3 regions of the Brasilonema octagenarum UFV-OR1 genome follow, and region 2 is predicted to be linked to each of the others. Evidence: riboswitches for the same ligand, from Rfam matches in the RefSeq annotation. Region 2 holds a riboswitch; each other region holds the start of a gene.
The links. A riboswitch is a leader RNA that binds a small molecule or an ion and turns the genes downstream of it on or off. The one in region 2 is predicted to bind cyclic di-AMP.
Positions count from the first base shown of each region.

Region 1: linked by a shared signal. The riboswitch ahead of AC5590_RS24405 (glycosyltransferase) and the one ahead of ntrB (nitrate ABC transporter permease) in region 2 are both predicted to bind cyclic di-AMP.
Region 3: linked by a shared signal. The riboswitch ahead of AC5590_RS26685 (hypothetical protein) and the one ahead of ntrB (nitrate ABC transporter permease) in region 2 are both predicted to bind cyclic di-AMP.

Region 1 is NZ_CAWPKW010000284.1:9,089-14,014, reverse strand. It holds gene AC5590_RS24420 (ROK family protein) at 216-923, shown strand; gene AC5590_RS24415 (hypothetical protein) at 1,016-1,168, opposite strand; gene AC5590_RS24410 (M48 family metallopeptidase) at 1,446-2,210, shown strand; cyclic di-AMP (ydaO/yuaA leader) riboswitch at 2,694-2,925, shown strand; gene AC5590_RS24405 (glycosyltransferase) at 3,087-4,364, shown strand; gene AC5590_RS24400 (hypothetical protein) at 4,575-4,796, shown strand.
Region 2 is NZ_CAWPKW010000249.1:18,913-23,838, forward strand. It holds gene AC5590_RS20160 (ABC transporter substrate-binding protein) at 98-1,510, opposite strand; gene ntrB (nitrate ABC transporter permease) at 1,787-2,638, opposite strand; cyclic di-AMP (ydaO/yuaA leader) riboswitch at 2,735-2,926, opposite strand; gene AC5590_RS20170 (sensor histidine kinase) at 3,179-4,372, shown strand; gene rnc (ribonuclease III) at 4,389-4,926, opposite strand, start outside.
Region 3 is NZ_CAWPKW010000304.1:46-4,971, reverse strand. It holds gene AC5590_RS26695 (cation:proton antiporter) at 1-1,403, opposite strand, end outside; gene AC5590_RS26690 (hypothetical protein) at 1,599-1,760, shown strand; cyclic di-AMP (ydaO/yuaA leader) riboswitch at 2,267-2,401, shown strand; gene AC5590_RS26685 (hypothetical protein) at 2,666-2,911, shown strand; gene AC5590_RS26680 (SLC5/6 family protein) at 2,938-3,339, shown strand; gene AC5590_RS26675 (hypothetical protein) at 3,382-4,239, shown strand; partial or broken gene AC5590_RS26670 (glycogen/starch/alpha-glucan phosphorylase) at 4,334-4,456, shown strand; partial or broken gene AC5590_RS26665 (glycogen/starch/alpha-glucan phosphorylase) at 4,698-4,926, shown strand, end outside.

The DNA.
Region 1 (4,926 bases), on a different contig from region 2:
CAAAAGTTATGAGGAACAAAGCTAGATTTTTCAAATGTTGAAGTCAGAAGCAGAAAAAAGTATGATAAATTCCCACTTTTGTAAGCTATTTCAAATACAAAATCTAGCTAAGTATAGATTGTATAATCGGCAGAAAAACCTAACCTCAATTGGTTATTGCTTAGATATTGTAGACAATATCAACCAGTTAGTAAACACTCACGAAAGAAAACCCAATGGTTGAAAATAATGGAGCTATCCGCACCCTATCGGTTGACATTGGTGGTAGTGGTGTAAAAGTTATAGTTTTGGATATTACGGGAAAAGGCTTAACAGAAAGGGCGCGAACAGAAACACCCCAACCTGCGAAATCAGAACCTATAATTGATGCAATTGTAGAGCTAGCAGCGACTCAAGGTGAGTTTCATCGCGTTTCGGTGGGTTTTCCTGGTGTTGTGCGCAATGGAGTGACGCAAACAGCCGTGAACTTAGATCCAGATTGGATCGGGTTTGATTTAGCTACAGCATTGTCAAAGCGTTTGGACAAACCTGTACGGGTGATAAATGATGCCGATATGCAAGGTTTGGGGTCAATTTCCGGAAAAGGTGTGGAATTGGTGATTACCTTGGGTACAGGCTTTGGTTCGGCCTTATTTGTAGATGGTAAACTCGTGCCGAATTTAGAAATGGGACATCATGAGTTTCGTAAAGGAGAAACTTACGAGCAACAGCTAGGACGTGCTACCTTGGAAAAGGTAGGTGAAAAGAAATGGAACAGGCGCTTAGAAAGAGCGATCGCATCTCTGGAACATCTGTTCAATTACGATTATCTGTATATCGGTGGTGGTGAAGCGAAAAAAGTAGATATCAAATTACCATCAAATGTGAAGATCATCCCCAATATCACTGGTTTATTGGGTGGTATCGCTTTGTGGAAAGATTGAAGAGAAAAAGAAGACAAAAGGACTAAAGCAAAAGCTTTAGTCCCGATTGTCGAAATTTCGCAAATAACACAGCAGTAGACAACTCATCCCTACTATCGTCGGAACTGACGGATACTCAAAGTTATCAACACTGTGGCAAAAACCAGTAAATCAACGTTGGTGTTCAGGATGTCGGCTGCTTGATCTAACTGCCCTACGGGTAGATAAACTTCTAGTCGTTGGACGTCCAAGCTGGCTTTCATCATAAATACATCTTTGGAGAGAAGACAAAAAAAAATTTATTAATTATATCAATAGTCTGTTAGTTAACAAATAAAATTCCTCCCTAGTGGTGTCTTCCTGGCTCGAATTGTTAGTCTATATTTTAGTTAAAGAAGAATAACAGCTAAATCTAGCAAAAAGGACTAAAAAGTTTTAGCAAATAATTGACAGTTTGAATACACCTGATATTAAAGTTGTTGCATTTAACTAAAACAATAAATAAGCTTTTGGACTGTAAATTTCTGACTTTTGATTATGATTATGATGCTTTCTCGCTTTTCTAAATTGCGTAAAAGCCTTGCCCTCTTTCTTGCTGGTTTGGGGATTACTTTAGGAGTGGGACTATCTCCTTTCACACCAGCTAATGCTATTTCCTGGGGTCAGTTACTTTTTAATGGCGCTCAGCTTCTGCAGCTTTCCAACCTGTCAACAGAGCAAAAAGTCGGGTTAGGTCGCGAAATTGATCAACAGGTACGCAGTAATTACAGACTCAGTACCAACGCTAATGTTAGTCGAATAGGTCAACGGTTAGCTAAAGCTAGTGATTGTTCTCAAACTCCTTTTAAATTTTCTGTCGTTCAAGACCGAAGCATTAATGCTTTTGCAACCACAGGTGGTTATGTTTACGTCCACACTGGATTGATTAATGCGGCGGATAATGAAGACCAGTTAGCAGCGGTTATCGGTCACGAAATAGGTCACATTTGCAACGACGACTTAGTGGCTAAGCTAAAACAAGCGCAACTCGCTCAAGGCGCAGCCTCACTGGCTGGATTAGATCGCAGCACCGTCGCTGCTGCAGCTTATAAGCTTGCTGTAGATCTACCCAACAGCCGTCAAGCTGAATATAATGCTGATGATAAAGGACTGCGATATCTCGAACGAGCAGGTTATAACCCTAATGCTATGCCTGCATTTTTGAGCAAATTGGTGAACCAGCGTTCTGCACCAAGCTTTTTGAGTAGTCACCCAGGAGCGCAAGAACGTATTTCTGTATTAAAAAGAAAAATTGCTGCTCGTCAGTGAAGGTAGTTAGGAACCCGGTTTCATCGAGAAATTGGGTTTCCAACCTATAAAGTTATCTTGTCGAAGTCGTGTGCGAATAACTCAAGTCGCGGGTTATCAAATTCTGGGTGCTTTGTAACTGTCTTTTCATAAGATGGTGTTCAGAGATCTTTGCCCACAAATGATACATGAAGTTTCTATTGATAAAAAAATATATCGTATTATTAACTTATGTTTCATGCCTGCTTTTTTTCTACAGTGAATATATAATCGGAGATAACGTTTATACTAAGAACGCAATATTACGCTGAAACCCAATATCAACTTAATGTTTTCACTTGGCGATACCGCCAGATAATGCTGTTAAGTGTTTGCATACACTTGCAATGGAACATCATGAGAGCACATGATTGCTTGTAGTTAGCAGAAGTTAATTTCACAAAGAGGTTGACTTAAGTCACGTTTACAGCTACAATTCTTAACAAATTTACATGAGTCTGCCTAATCCACGGATTGCCCAAAACATTTTGTTACATCGGGGTAAGCCTGGAGCGGAGGAACCAAGTTTGGGGCTAATCTCATAGGAGAGCGAAGAATGAAAAATGAAGAATGAATTAAGACAAAAATTACTCCAGTTTTTTCTCCTGTCTTTTTTTTTCTTTCTTCTGTTCTGTGAGAGGGACATCTCTCAGTCCTAGCCCGTCAGCTAACTTCGTCGGCATTGAGAGGAGACTGAACGAGCCGCATTCTTATGAGTAATGCATTGTTCTCGTCAGTGTCCTTGGCTGGTATCTGTGCGCTTCGTTGTACCTGCCCTTGACTATGAGGAAAAGACCATATTACCTTTTCTTCCAGTCTGTTGAGGCAGGAAAAATTGTTATATGGTGAAGTTTAACTATGTTACCGACCAGAAAACATCGCATTGCTCTGATTTCTGTTGATGGAGATCCTGCTGCAGAAATTGGACAGGAAGAGGCTGGAGGACAAAATGTCTATGTGCGTCAAGTAGGTTATGCCCTTGCGGAACAAGGTTGGCAGGTGGATATGTTCACCCGCCAAAGTAGTCCTGAGCAGGCTACGATTGTGCAGCATGGGCCATTATGTCGCACGATCCGATTGAAGACTGGACCTACTGAGTTTATAGGGCGAGATCACTTATTCGAGCATCTACCAGAATTTATTGCAGAGTTTCAGACATTCCAGCGGGAGCAAGGATTTCAGTACCGTTTGATTCATACTAACTACTGGTTGTCCTCGTGGGTGGGTATGGAACTCAAAAAACAACAGCCGTTGATTCAGTTGCATACTTACCACTCTTTAGGAACAGTCAAGTACAGTGCGATTTCTGATATTCCAGCAATTGCTAGTAAGCGAATAGCCGTTGAAAAAGCCTGTCTAGAAACCGTGGATCGAGTTGTTGCAACTAGTCCTCAAGAACAGCAACATATGCGAAGACTCGTTTCCACCAAAGGGAAAATCGAAGTCATTCCTTGCGGAACTGATGTCGATAAGTTTGGGTTGATTCAAAGGTCTGCAGCACGGCAAGAGTTAGGAATTGCACCTGATGTTAAGATGATCCTCTATGTCGGTCGCTTTGACCAACGTAAGGGGATCGAGACATTAGTACGAGCCGTTGCAAAGTCTAGTTTGCGGGATCATGCTAACCTGCAACTTGTTATTGGAGGTGGTTATCGTCCAGGTCATAGTGATGGGATCGAGCGCGATCGCATCGCAAGCATTGTCGCAGAACTCGGATTGGAAAACTGTACAACCTTTCCAGGTCGCCTAGATGAGGCTGTTATCCCCTCCTACTATGCAGCCGCAGATGTTTGTGTTGTACCTAGTCACTACGAACCTTTTGGTTTAGTTGCAATAGAAGCAATGGCTAGTCAGACTCCAGTCGTGGCTAGTGATGTTGGGGGGCTGCAATTTACAGTCGTACCTGAAGTGACTGGGTTACTCGTTCCCCCTAAAGATGAAGTCGCTTTTGCTACTGCTATTGACCGGATTTTGCTCAACCCAAATTGGCGAGATCAATTAGGTGAAGCTGGTAGACAACGAGTAGAGATTGCGTTTAGTTGGTATAGTGTCGCATCCCGCCTGACTCAAATCTACACACATCTACTAGCTCAAACCATGCCCTCAATAGAGAGCAAACCTCAAATTGCAGCTTAATTTCTACCGATTTGATAGTGTTGCGGAGTTTTTCGTAAGGTGGCGACTGGTGTTACCAAGTGCAAGCTCGAAAATAATCCGGACTTAGCGCTAAAAACGCAGCACTAATAAAGAGAGCGATTTTGCATCATGCTGCACCAAATCGCACCTAACGTGCAGAAACAGTAAAAAAACAAGTCACTAAACCTTTCACGTCAGGGAGTTATTAATATGCTGAACATTGGAGATTACGCACAGCATCAAATCACAGGGCAGATAGGTCAAGTTATTGGTTATGGACATCAAATACTGCATGGAGTCTATTTAACCACCTTAAAAGTACAAGCAAGCAACCTTCAAGGAGTTGAGAATCACAAAAAATTTATTGAGGATGTCTACTCCGCCTGGATAATAGCAAATCCAACACAAGGCGACATGGCACTGCAAGGTTAATAAGTTTGGAGATATCGGGATTATGAATAAAGCTAGGGGAAGCCTAATCGGATTTCCCCGGCTTTGTTTGTAGACTTTTTGTGAAATGGTATGGGAGCATTGCAATGCTGTGCTCCCACACCATGTGGTT
Region 2 (4,926 bases):
TTATGAATTATTTAAAAATGACATGAGTTCTTTGTAAATAACAAAGGACTAATTGCAAAGTACAGTCAATACAATCTAATTGATCTAACTCAATTGATTAAGACAGAAAAAAAGATTTAGGAGCGTTAGCTCTTATTTGAAAACTCTTAAGATACCCCACTGGATCACTGGGGTCAAAAGCTTTTTTGTCGATAAATAGTTCAGCTTGCTCTACCTTGTAATCTTCTTTTGGACATTCAATTCCCATTTCAGCAGCAATTTCTCGATATAAGTCAGTTCGCCAACCTTTACGCGCTACTTCTTCAGCATTTTTGGGAATTTCTTTAATTTGTCCCCAGCGAGCCGACTGAGTCATTAGCCAAAGACTCTGAGATTGCCAGAGAAATGTTGAATGGTCATTTGGTGTTTTAACAAGATTAGCAGGTTTTTCAAAGAAAATTGTTGTTTCAGGAGCTTTCCAAACTCGTTTTTTATCATCAAAACCACCATAATTGTAGTTACCGACAATAGCCGCTTCTGTTAATTTGAGTTTTGCTCCCGTATACGATTTACTCGTGAGAATTTTAGCGACTTCCTCCCGGTTTTTTGTGTCACTACAATACCGACAAGCTTCTATCATTGCTTTAACCAAAGAGCGATAAGTTTTGGGATTATCTTTGATGAAAGACTCCATGACACCTAAAAGTCTATCTGGGTGTCCTTGCCAAATTTCTCTCCCTTGAGCGAAGGTGAAGCCAATTCCTTCATTACCAGTAATTGCTCGTGAATTCCACGGTTCAGCCACCATGTAGCCTTGCATCGCCCCAATTCTCATATTCACCACCATCTGTGGAGGCGGGACAATGATAATGCGAAATTCTTCATCAGGAGCAACTCCAGCGGCTGCTGCTAAGTAGCGGACAAAGTATTCATAAATAGCCGAACTCAGCACCACAGCCCAAACTCGTTTTTCAGCTGGTAATTTTTCAAAATAATTGCGAAAATCTCGTCCAAACTCTTCTAAATTGCCGTTATAGTCTCGCCAAGGACGCACCCCAGACTCCCACATTGCTTTATTCATCGTCATCGCATTACCATGACGGTGAATTGTCATCGCTGCACACAGGGGGGCATGACGTGCGCCTTCTGCACCAGTTCTGGCGTTGATCACTGCACCACTCACAACTGGTGAAGCATCAAGGCGTCCAAAAATAATACCATCACGAGACGTCGCCCAGCTTGCTTCACGGCTGAGGGTGACGTTTAAACCATACTTGCGGAAAAACCCTTTCTCCCAGGCTATAGCAAAGGGGGCGCAGTCATTCACCGGTACGTATCCCACTGTAATATTAGGTTTTTCTAGTGTCTTGGGATCTACGACTGGTTCCACCGCCGACGCCGCTTGTGACAGTCCTTTAGGGGCACGATTAGCATTAATGGCACAAGAAGAAAGTCCAGTTGCAAATGCTGTAGCGCCTAGCCCTGTGATAAAGTCTCGTCGCTTCCAGTTATTTGTGTTATCGTCGCTCATGAACAACCTCCTGCGGCGAAATGACTCAGAATATTAACTAGGGACAAAAGTTCTTGTTTGGACTGTCAGATATTTGATTCGTGTATACAAATAGCAGGTAGGCTGCTTGTTATACAGTCAGCTTGTTCTTGAAATTTTAAATAGCTTATCTGTCTGACCCCACACAATTCATTAGCTATTGAAAAAGGTCAGATTTCATCAAAGGTAATAATATGGTGGTGCGATAATGCAGTGGAACGCACCATATATAATCAATGACTGACCGCTGATGAAAACCTAATTTGAAGTTACCGGGCGACGAGTGACAAAAGCTTGTATTCTGCCTATGGCATAATCAAGCAACAGTCCTGTTAAGCCAATCACTAGAACAGCAAGAAAAACGGAATTGAGGTTCAAGCGACTCCACTCATCCCAGACAAAAAAGCCAATTCCAACACCACCTGTGAGCATTTCTACTGCAACGATAACTAACCAGGCAATGCCTATACTAATTCGTAAACCTGTAAAAATGTATGGTAAACTTGCAGGCCAAATGATTTTTGTAATTCTTCGCCAAGCGGGCATTTCTAGAACTCGTGCTACATCTATATAGTCTTTGGAAACACTGGAAACTCCCAAAGCAGTGTTAATAATTGTTGGCCACAGAGAAGTAATGAAAATCACAAAGATTGCCGATGGATCTGCCAAATTAAAGATTGCTAGAGCAATAGGAAGCCATGCTAGAGGTGATACTGGCTTGAAGATTTGGATAACGGGATTGAGAATCATCATTGCCGTTCTTGACATCCCGATGAGAAAACCAACAGGAATAGCTACTAAAGCACCTAGAGTAAAACCTAATAAAACCCGACGAATACTCGCGATTAATAGCCAGCCAATACCTAAGTTACCTGGTCCTCTTTGAAAAAATGGGTTCAGGATGTAATCTAAATTTGCTGCTAATGCTTCAGGTGGCGTGGGCATTAACTCATGATTGGCAAGGGCAATAATCCACCAGACAACAATAACGCCCAAAAAACCAACCAAAGGTAGCAAGAAAGCGTCCCGTACAATAACGGGTTTAGCGCGTTTCCAAGCTGTTCGACTAGCAACCGCCAAAATGGCAGCTACGTTTAGTTGTAACACCATTGATGACCTCAACAGACTTCACGCAGGTACAATTAGTCCGAGCAGTACCAGCCAAGGATACTGATGAGATCACAACATTACAATCATGCTGTCTCTTCAGTCTCCTCTCATTGCCTACGAAGTTAGCTGACGGGCTAGGGTTGAGAGATACCCCTCTGATAGAAGGAAAAAACAACAAGTGAAAAGATACATCTACTGTTTGTTTCTTCTAGTAAGATACGCCCCATACTTTGGTTCCTCCGCTCCAACTTATGCAATGCAATTCATTGGATTAGGCTGACTTACTCTGATTTATGATAAATGTAACACCAGCAAACAATGGCGTCAAGCAACCCTAGGATATACTTTTTTTGGCTAGAAAACAAGTATTCTTAGAAAGGAAATTCATTTATTTTTAGATGAATAAAGATGATTTGGATATTATGTATTTTTATTTCTAATTATTACATCTTTTTAGTAAAGACAATGTAATACTCCTATGCTTAGGATGTAGATCATAGAATGATTTACTCTATTTGTATGTCTATCCACCCATAAGTGATGAAAGATTTTAGTCAATTGCTGCGGGATCAAACTCAGAGGATTATGAAACAATGGGTGGAAGCTGTTCGTCGGGATAAAAAGATTTTCAGCACCAATCATCTAAGCCGTACAGCTATTGAAAATCATCTTGATCATGTCCTCTTGGCTCTAGCAACTGTGCTTTCTCAATATCAAGATGATGAAGTTCAATCCCTAGTTCAAGCAAGTTTAGAGCATGGGATTCTTAGGGCTGAACAAGGTTTCGATGCAGCAGAAATTGCACTAGAGTATCGGCTTTTGCGTAACACCATATTTGTCACTTTAGAACCGGAATTCCTGAAAGCATCAGCAAAAGAAGTGATGCGAGCCGTGCATTTGATTGATATGGTGTTAGATGAAGCAATAGCCTATTGTTTCCAAAGTTACACAGAACAGCGATTAACAGAACTAGAGCAGCTGCACAATCAGTTAACCCTTAATAATCAGGAATTAACTCGCTTAGTGCGAGCAAATCAAGATAATTTATCGTATCTCGCGCACGAACTCAAAAACCCATTAACTTCGATTATTGGTTACTCAGATTTGTTTTTGCGCTTACAACGCCAAAAATCAGAGGAAAAAAATTCCTTTAGCCATCTAGAACATATTGACCGCGTGTTACGCAGTGGGAGACAATTAATTCACCTGATTAACGATGCACTGGAGATTTCTCGCTATGATGCAGGGCAGATGAAACTCGAACCAGAACCAACTCAGGTGTATGAATTAATTATAAATGTCTACGAAATGCTGGAGCCTTTGGCTACTCAAAAAAAATTACAAATTGTTATTGATTGCAACCGTGCTCCTGACGAAGTTGTAACAGACCCGTTACGATTACAGCAAATTGTAACAAATCTTGTTAGTAATGCGATTCGCTACACAGAGTCAGGAACGGTAAAAATCAAGTGTGAAACTTTAGACATTAGCAAGTGGAGTGTTGCAGTTTCAGATACTGGAATTGGAATTGAGCCAGAAGATCAAGTACAGATTTTTCAACCTTACTTTCGCATTGGTTCTGGTAGTAAATCCTTCCTTCCCAATAGTACCGGCTTGGGCTTGGCAATCGTTTCACGGCTGATAAAACTGTTGCAAGGTGAAATTAGCTTAGTCTCCCAAATAGGAGTAGGTTCTACTTTCACTGTGACTTTACCGTTAAAAGTAGAAGTGTGAGGTGTATATCTGACATTTACTTTGATTTTTCTAGCCTAGCTAGCGCGTTCTCAGCTGCAGCCTTCTCAGCATCTTTCTTACTGCGCCCTTTACCTTGTCCATACTCTTTCTCTCCCACAACTACTTTAGCTACAAACTCTGGAGCATGAGAAGAACCACCTACTTGAACTGTGACATACTTGGGTGGTATTTGAGTGATATTGCGTTGCACCCATTCTTGAAAGCGATTTTTAGAGTCTACATTTGAGCGAAACTCCACAATACTCTCAGGAACAGAGTCAAACAACGGTTCCACAACAGCACGTACTGCTTCACTATCATAATTGTTGTCTAAGTAGTAAGCGGCGATGACTGCTTCAAAAGTACTGCTGAGTAAATTAGGATTTTGGTAACCTCCTTCTAAAGTTGCACCTTTACCTAACCGCATTCTGCGATCTAAACCAACCTCAATTGCAAATTTTGCTAGTTGCTTTTCATCAACCAGTGCAGAACGCCGACGAGTTAACTCATCTTCTCCCTTTTCTGGGTAACGACGATAAAGGTATTCGCCACTT
Region 3 (4,926 bases), on a different contig from region 2:
TGTAGCTGGTTAATTTGCGCTTCTAAATTTTCAATTTCTCCTTTAACCAGTGCTTCTTGATAGCGGTAAAACTCTGGGTCTACACCAGGTCTTTGGTCTACTTGAAGGTGTTGTAAGACACGATTGAGAGCAACAGTCCGTGCAACTATTTCTAAATATCGCTCGCGTAAGGACTGGTCACCCAGAAAGTTAAGCTTTTGTAATAAAGGTTTGATACTTAATCCTTGGAATAGCAAAGTAAATAATACTGCACCAAACACTGTAGCAATAATTTTTTCTCGCTCTACTACAATTGTGGGTACACTCAAAGCCAAAGCAATAGAAACAGAACCGCGCACCCCGCCCCACCAGAGTATAGTTTGTTCAGGTAAAGTAATTTTTGATGCTTGTAAAAGATTGCTTAATTGACTTAAAGACAATATTGCAATTGCCCGACTTAAAATCATTACCCCTACTGTCACTGCAATGATTGTTAAGTTTTCCTCCAAACTGGCATACCGTATCTGATCCCCAATCAACAGAAAGACAATTGAGTTCACAAAAAACGCCAGAAATTCCCAGAACTCAGTCACGATAACCCGAGTACGCGGGTTCATACCAATCCGAGAACCAAAATTGCCCAAAATCAACCCTGTCGTCACAACCCCAATGACTCCAGATCCACCTAACTCCTCAACAATAAGATATGTTGCATAGGTAGAAACTAAAGTTAAAGACTGTTCCACAAGTGGTAAATCGAAACGTTGGGTGAGGTAAGAGATCCCAAAACCAATGAGTCCTCCAACCGCCATACCAATACCAACAACTGTAAAAAGTTCTACCACAATTGGTTTTAATTCTAATTCAGCTGTTCCTAAAGGCAGTTGCACTAAAAAACTAAAAGCAACAACTGCCATGCCATCATTGAACAAGCTTTCACCTTCAATTAATGTTGTCAAACGACTAGGAACGCCCAATTCCCGAAATAAAGCAGTGACTGAAACTGGATCCGTGGCACAAAGACTAGCCCCGATGAGTAAAGCCGTTGTGAGTGAGATTCCTGCAAATTTATTTAAACCTATTGCCATCCCCACTATTGAAATCACAACCCCAATAACTGCATAAAGAGTAATTGGCAACAAATCCCGCTTTAAATTCGACCATTTTAAATTCCATGCTGCTTCAAAAAGTAATGGTGGTAGAAAAATAAACAAAATTAATTCTGGAGAAAGATCCACTAAACGAACATCGGCAAAAGCTAACCCTAAGCCTACAATGACTAAAAGTAAAGTGTAAGGTATTTGCCGAAACCAGCTAAATATCTGTGATATTGTCGCCACCCCTAAAGAAACTGCAAGTACCAAAAGAAACTGCTTTAAGTTTGTAGCAATGACTTGTTCACCAATTACCGAAGCATCCATCATAAAAGCATGATTAATACAATTCATCGTAAATCTTAACCAGATAAGTTGTTAAATAGCACTCATCCTGAGGTGGGAAGTTAATAAGCTTACGAGAGCATTTGTGTGGAACGAACTGTGTAGGCATCCTCTCTGACAAAACTAAAACATCTGTGGAAAGCTTATAATTCTATAAAGTTGGTAGCTGACCCGTGTTTTATGTGTTTAACTAAACAATGGTTAAACTTCGTAAAGCCATCACAACCAAAGGTGTTACATAGCTCAATACTGTGCGATGCTCCCAAAGGGAGCCGCCAAGGGCGATCGCCGTTCGCACAGCATCCGCTTTGCCCTCAGGCGGCGGCTACGGAAGTTTTTTAGCTTGAAAGTCTGCTATGGCAGTCCTATTTCATTTGTGTTGGCATAGCCTGTGCAGAGCGTTCCCTACCTCAACGAGTAATTTCACAACTCCTGCACGGATTGCTATATGGTGCAAGTTGATTAAAGTTTGGTTTACAATTTGGTCAATCATATGATTTTTCCTAACTAGTAACAGCCAATTAAGGCTGTTGCTAATTTTTAAGCTTGACAAGTATGGCAGTCATGGCGCTTGCAGTATCCCTAAAAAATAGGTATTTCAGCACCTGAGCAATCTTTTTATTCTTGGGTATAATTTGTAAAGATATGAGGTTTTACTCATATACGTTTCCTCACCAATTACTGAAGCATCCACCATCAGAGCATTATTAATACAATTCACCGTAAATATTAACCAGATAAGTTGTTAAATAGCACTCGTCCTGATGTGGGAAGTTAAGATGGATTGACTCTTTGGACGTTTCAGTATAGTTTTAGTGAATGTATGGGTAAAACTTGCCTAATTCAATCCAGTCTAGTTGCTGAAAAACTTCAACTCTGGGTTAGAAGCGGAGGAACCAATGTATTGGGGCGAATCTTGAATGGAGAGACACCTTCCAGTCTTAGCCCGTCAGCTAACTCCGTCGGCATTGGAACGAGTACCTATGGCATCTGCTGATTCCAAGCTGTTGTCCCCAGGTTCTCCTTGCTAACATTGCCTTTCATTACTGGCAGTGTAAACATATATCTGTTGATTTCCTTTAGGGAAGAGCCTGTATCTTTTGTGAATTCAAAAGTCAAAAATTTAAGTAATTGTGTGCATCTCTACTAGCAATTCCCTTGACTACGAAGAATCAGCATCTTTCCCAACTAAAGGTTGAGAATTAATTTTAACCAGTCGCACCTTTTATAAGAATTGAGGAGAAAATATGCCGATCAAAAATCATACGTTATATACAGATGAAGTCAACTTTTTTCCCGACCATCAGTTCAGATTAATTGGAGAGTGTGCCGGAAAAAAACTTTTACTGATTGGTAGAACGAAAGCATACAATGACCCAATTGTGGCAACAAGTCAGACTGATGAGCCAAGTCAGGAAGATTTATATGCTTATGATCTCTACGAGTTAATGAAGTCTAGCCACGAGCCAGTAAAAATTCACGGGGAAATTTAAAAAAAATTTGTGGAGCAGATGCCAATATGGCTTTAGAGCGCAGACTCGACACCTTCTCGCTAGCAGCCTTGCTAGTATCCGCGCATTACGGTTTGGGGTTTGTTTTAGGAACCGCTGAGAAATCACTAACTTTAGGGGCTGCTGGCAGTCTCTATACTGTCTCCCTTGGCTTTGGTACAATAGCTCTTTTAGGACTGGCAAAATTTTACTGGAAGCGAACAGAGCCAATTTGGACATTGCTAGGTTCTGCCTACGGAGATGGGGTAAAAGTTTTTGTCAGCCTGATGTCGTGGTTATCGCTGATTGGTATTGAAGCCGTTCAGTTGATTTCTGGAGCTTTTATTCTCAAGGTTTTCGGAATACCCACTCTCCCGACGATGGTTGTTTTGGCTATCCTGTTTGCAATCATTTCTTTACTCCCAATATAAAAAGCAGGCTGGATATTCCGCGGGTTACTGATTCTGAACTTTTTGGCTTTGCTTTATGGACTGTGGGTGTTACACGCTTTTGGTGATTATGTGCGATCGCCCATAGAATTTGCTAGCTCACTCAAGCATATGAGTTTGCCAACTATAGTGGGCGTCTCATTGTCTACAATTCTGCTGGTACCTATAGATATGAAGTATCAGCAGTTTCTTGTCCAAGCAAAAGATGAAAACAGCCTGTATCGAGGGTGTACAATAGCTGCAATTTTGCTACTACTGCTTGCTTTTTTACCTTCAACAGTTGTTGTCGCAGCACAGAACGCAGGAATTTTGCCTGCTGGTATTGATGGTAAACAAGCTCTCCCATTTATCCTAGCTTGGGTTGGCGGTGGCACCGACAAGCCTTTAGGTATACTGATGATTATGTCTTTACTGGTTCCAGCGCTGGGTATTGGCAGCAGTATTTTGCGAGTGCAAACCAAGACAATTTTGGACTTCAATATTCTGCCTGCATCTGTTTGGAGTCGGCTACTCGTCACTGCTGCAAATGCTCTGTTTAGTCTTGCCGTTGCTTTGAAAGGTGGGGAGATTGTTAATCTGATTGTGTATTTTTATGCAGCATATGTAGGAGCGGTGTTTGCTCCTTTTGTTGCTTATTTAATCGCTCAAACGGAACGCTATAACTTCTCCAAACAAAGCGTAAAGCTGTCTTTAACAATAAGTAGTTTTTCGGCTTTTTCATTACTCATTATAACACTTATAAGTCCTGATATTCTAGGAGGATTTGGTAGCGTTGAATTGAACATCATGGGAATAGGAATTCTGAGTGGAATCTTCTTTTTGTTGGTTGGGGAGGTATTACAAAAGTACTTGCCAACATCCAAGGTTGAGGAAAAAGCTTAAGAAATTAGAAAATATAAAAATATTACAAAATCGCTCCATCTCCATCACTCATCAGGTTTGATTGAAAACAGCTTAACACTACCTTGGGTCTCGCCTTAAAGTGGTTTTTCTAGCAAACTACAATGTGGCATTAGCACAGCGAATATATCCAGCGGCTGATGTTTCGGAACAAATCTCGACTGCTGGTAAAGAAGCTTCTGGCACGAGTAATATTAAATCCGGTAACATCTGAATCATTAAAAAACCGCAGAGGCGCAGAGAACGCAGAGAGAGAAGAGGGAGAAATAATTCTGATACAAACGGATTTGATATAAAATGAACTTTGCGATGAATGGCACATTGACGATTGGTACACTGGATGGGGCGAATATTGAAATTCGCAATCGCCCCTTTGGGGCGATCGCGTCGGACACGAAAATTTCTTCCTCTTTGGACTGACGGCACAGCAAGTTTCACAAATGAAAGCTCAAGGCTACCATCCGTGGGATTATTACAACAGTAATCCTCAACTTAAACAAGCGATTGACCAGATTGAATCCGGTTACTTTTCCAAAGGTAACAGGGATTTGTTTAAACCACTGGTAGATCTCTCAAAAACCGAGACTATTTTAACAAAAGAACTCAGGAGTCAAGAGCCAGAAGGAGGCAGCGCCGTGGGCGGTGAGACCAGTGCTGCGGGAGGGGAGC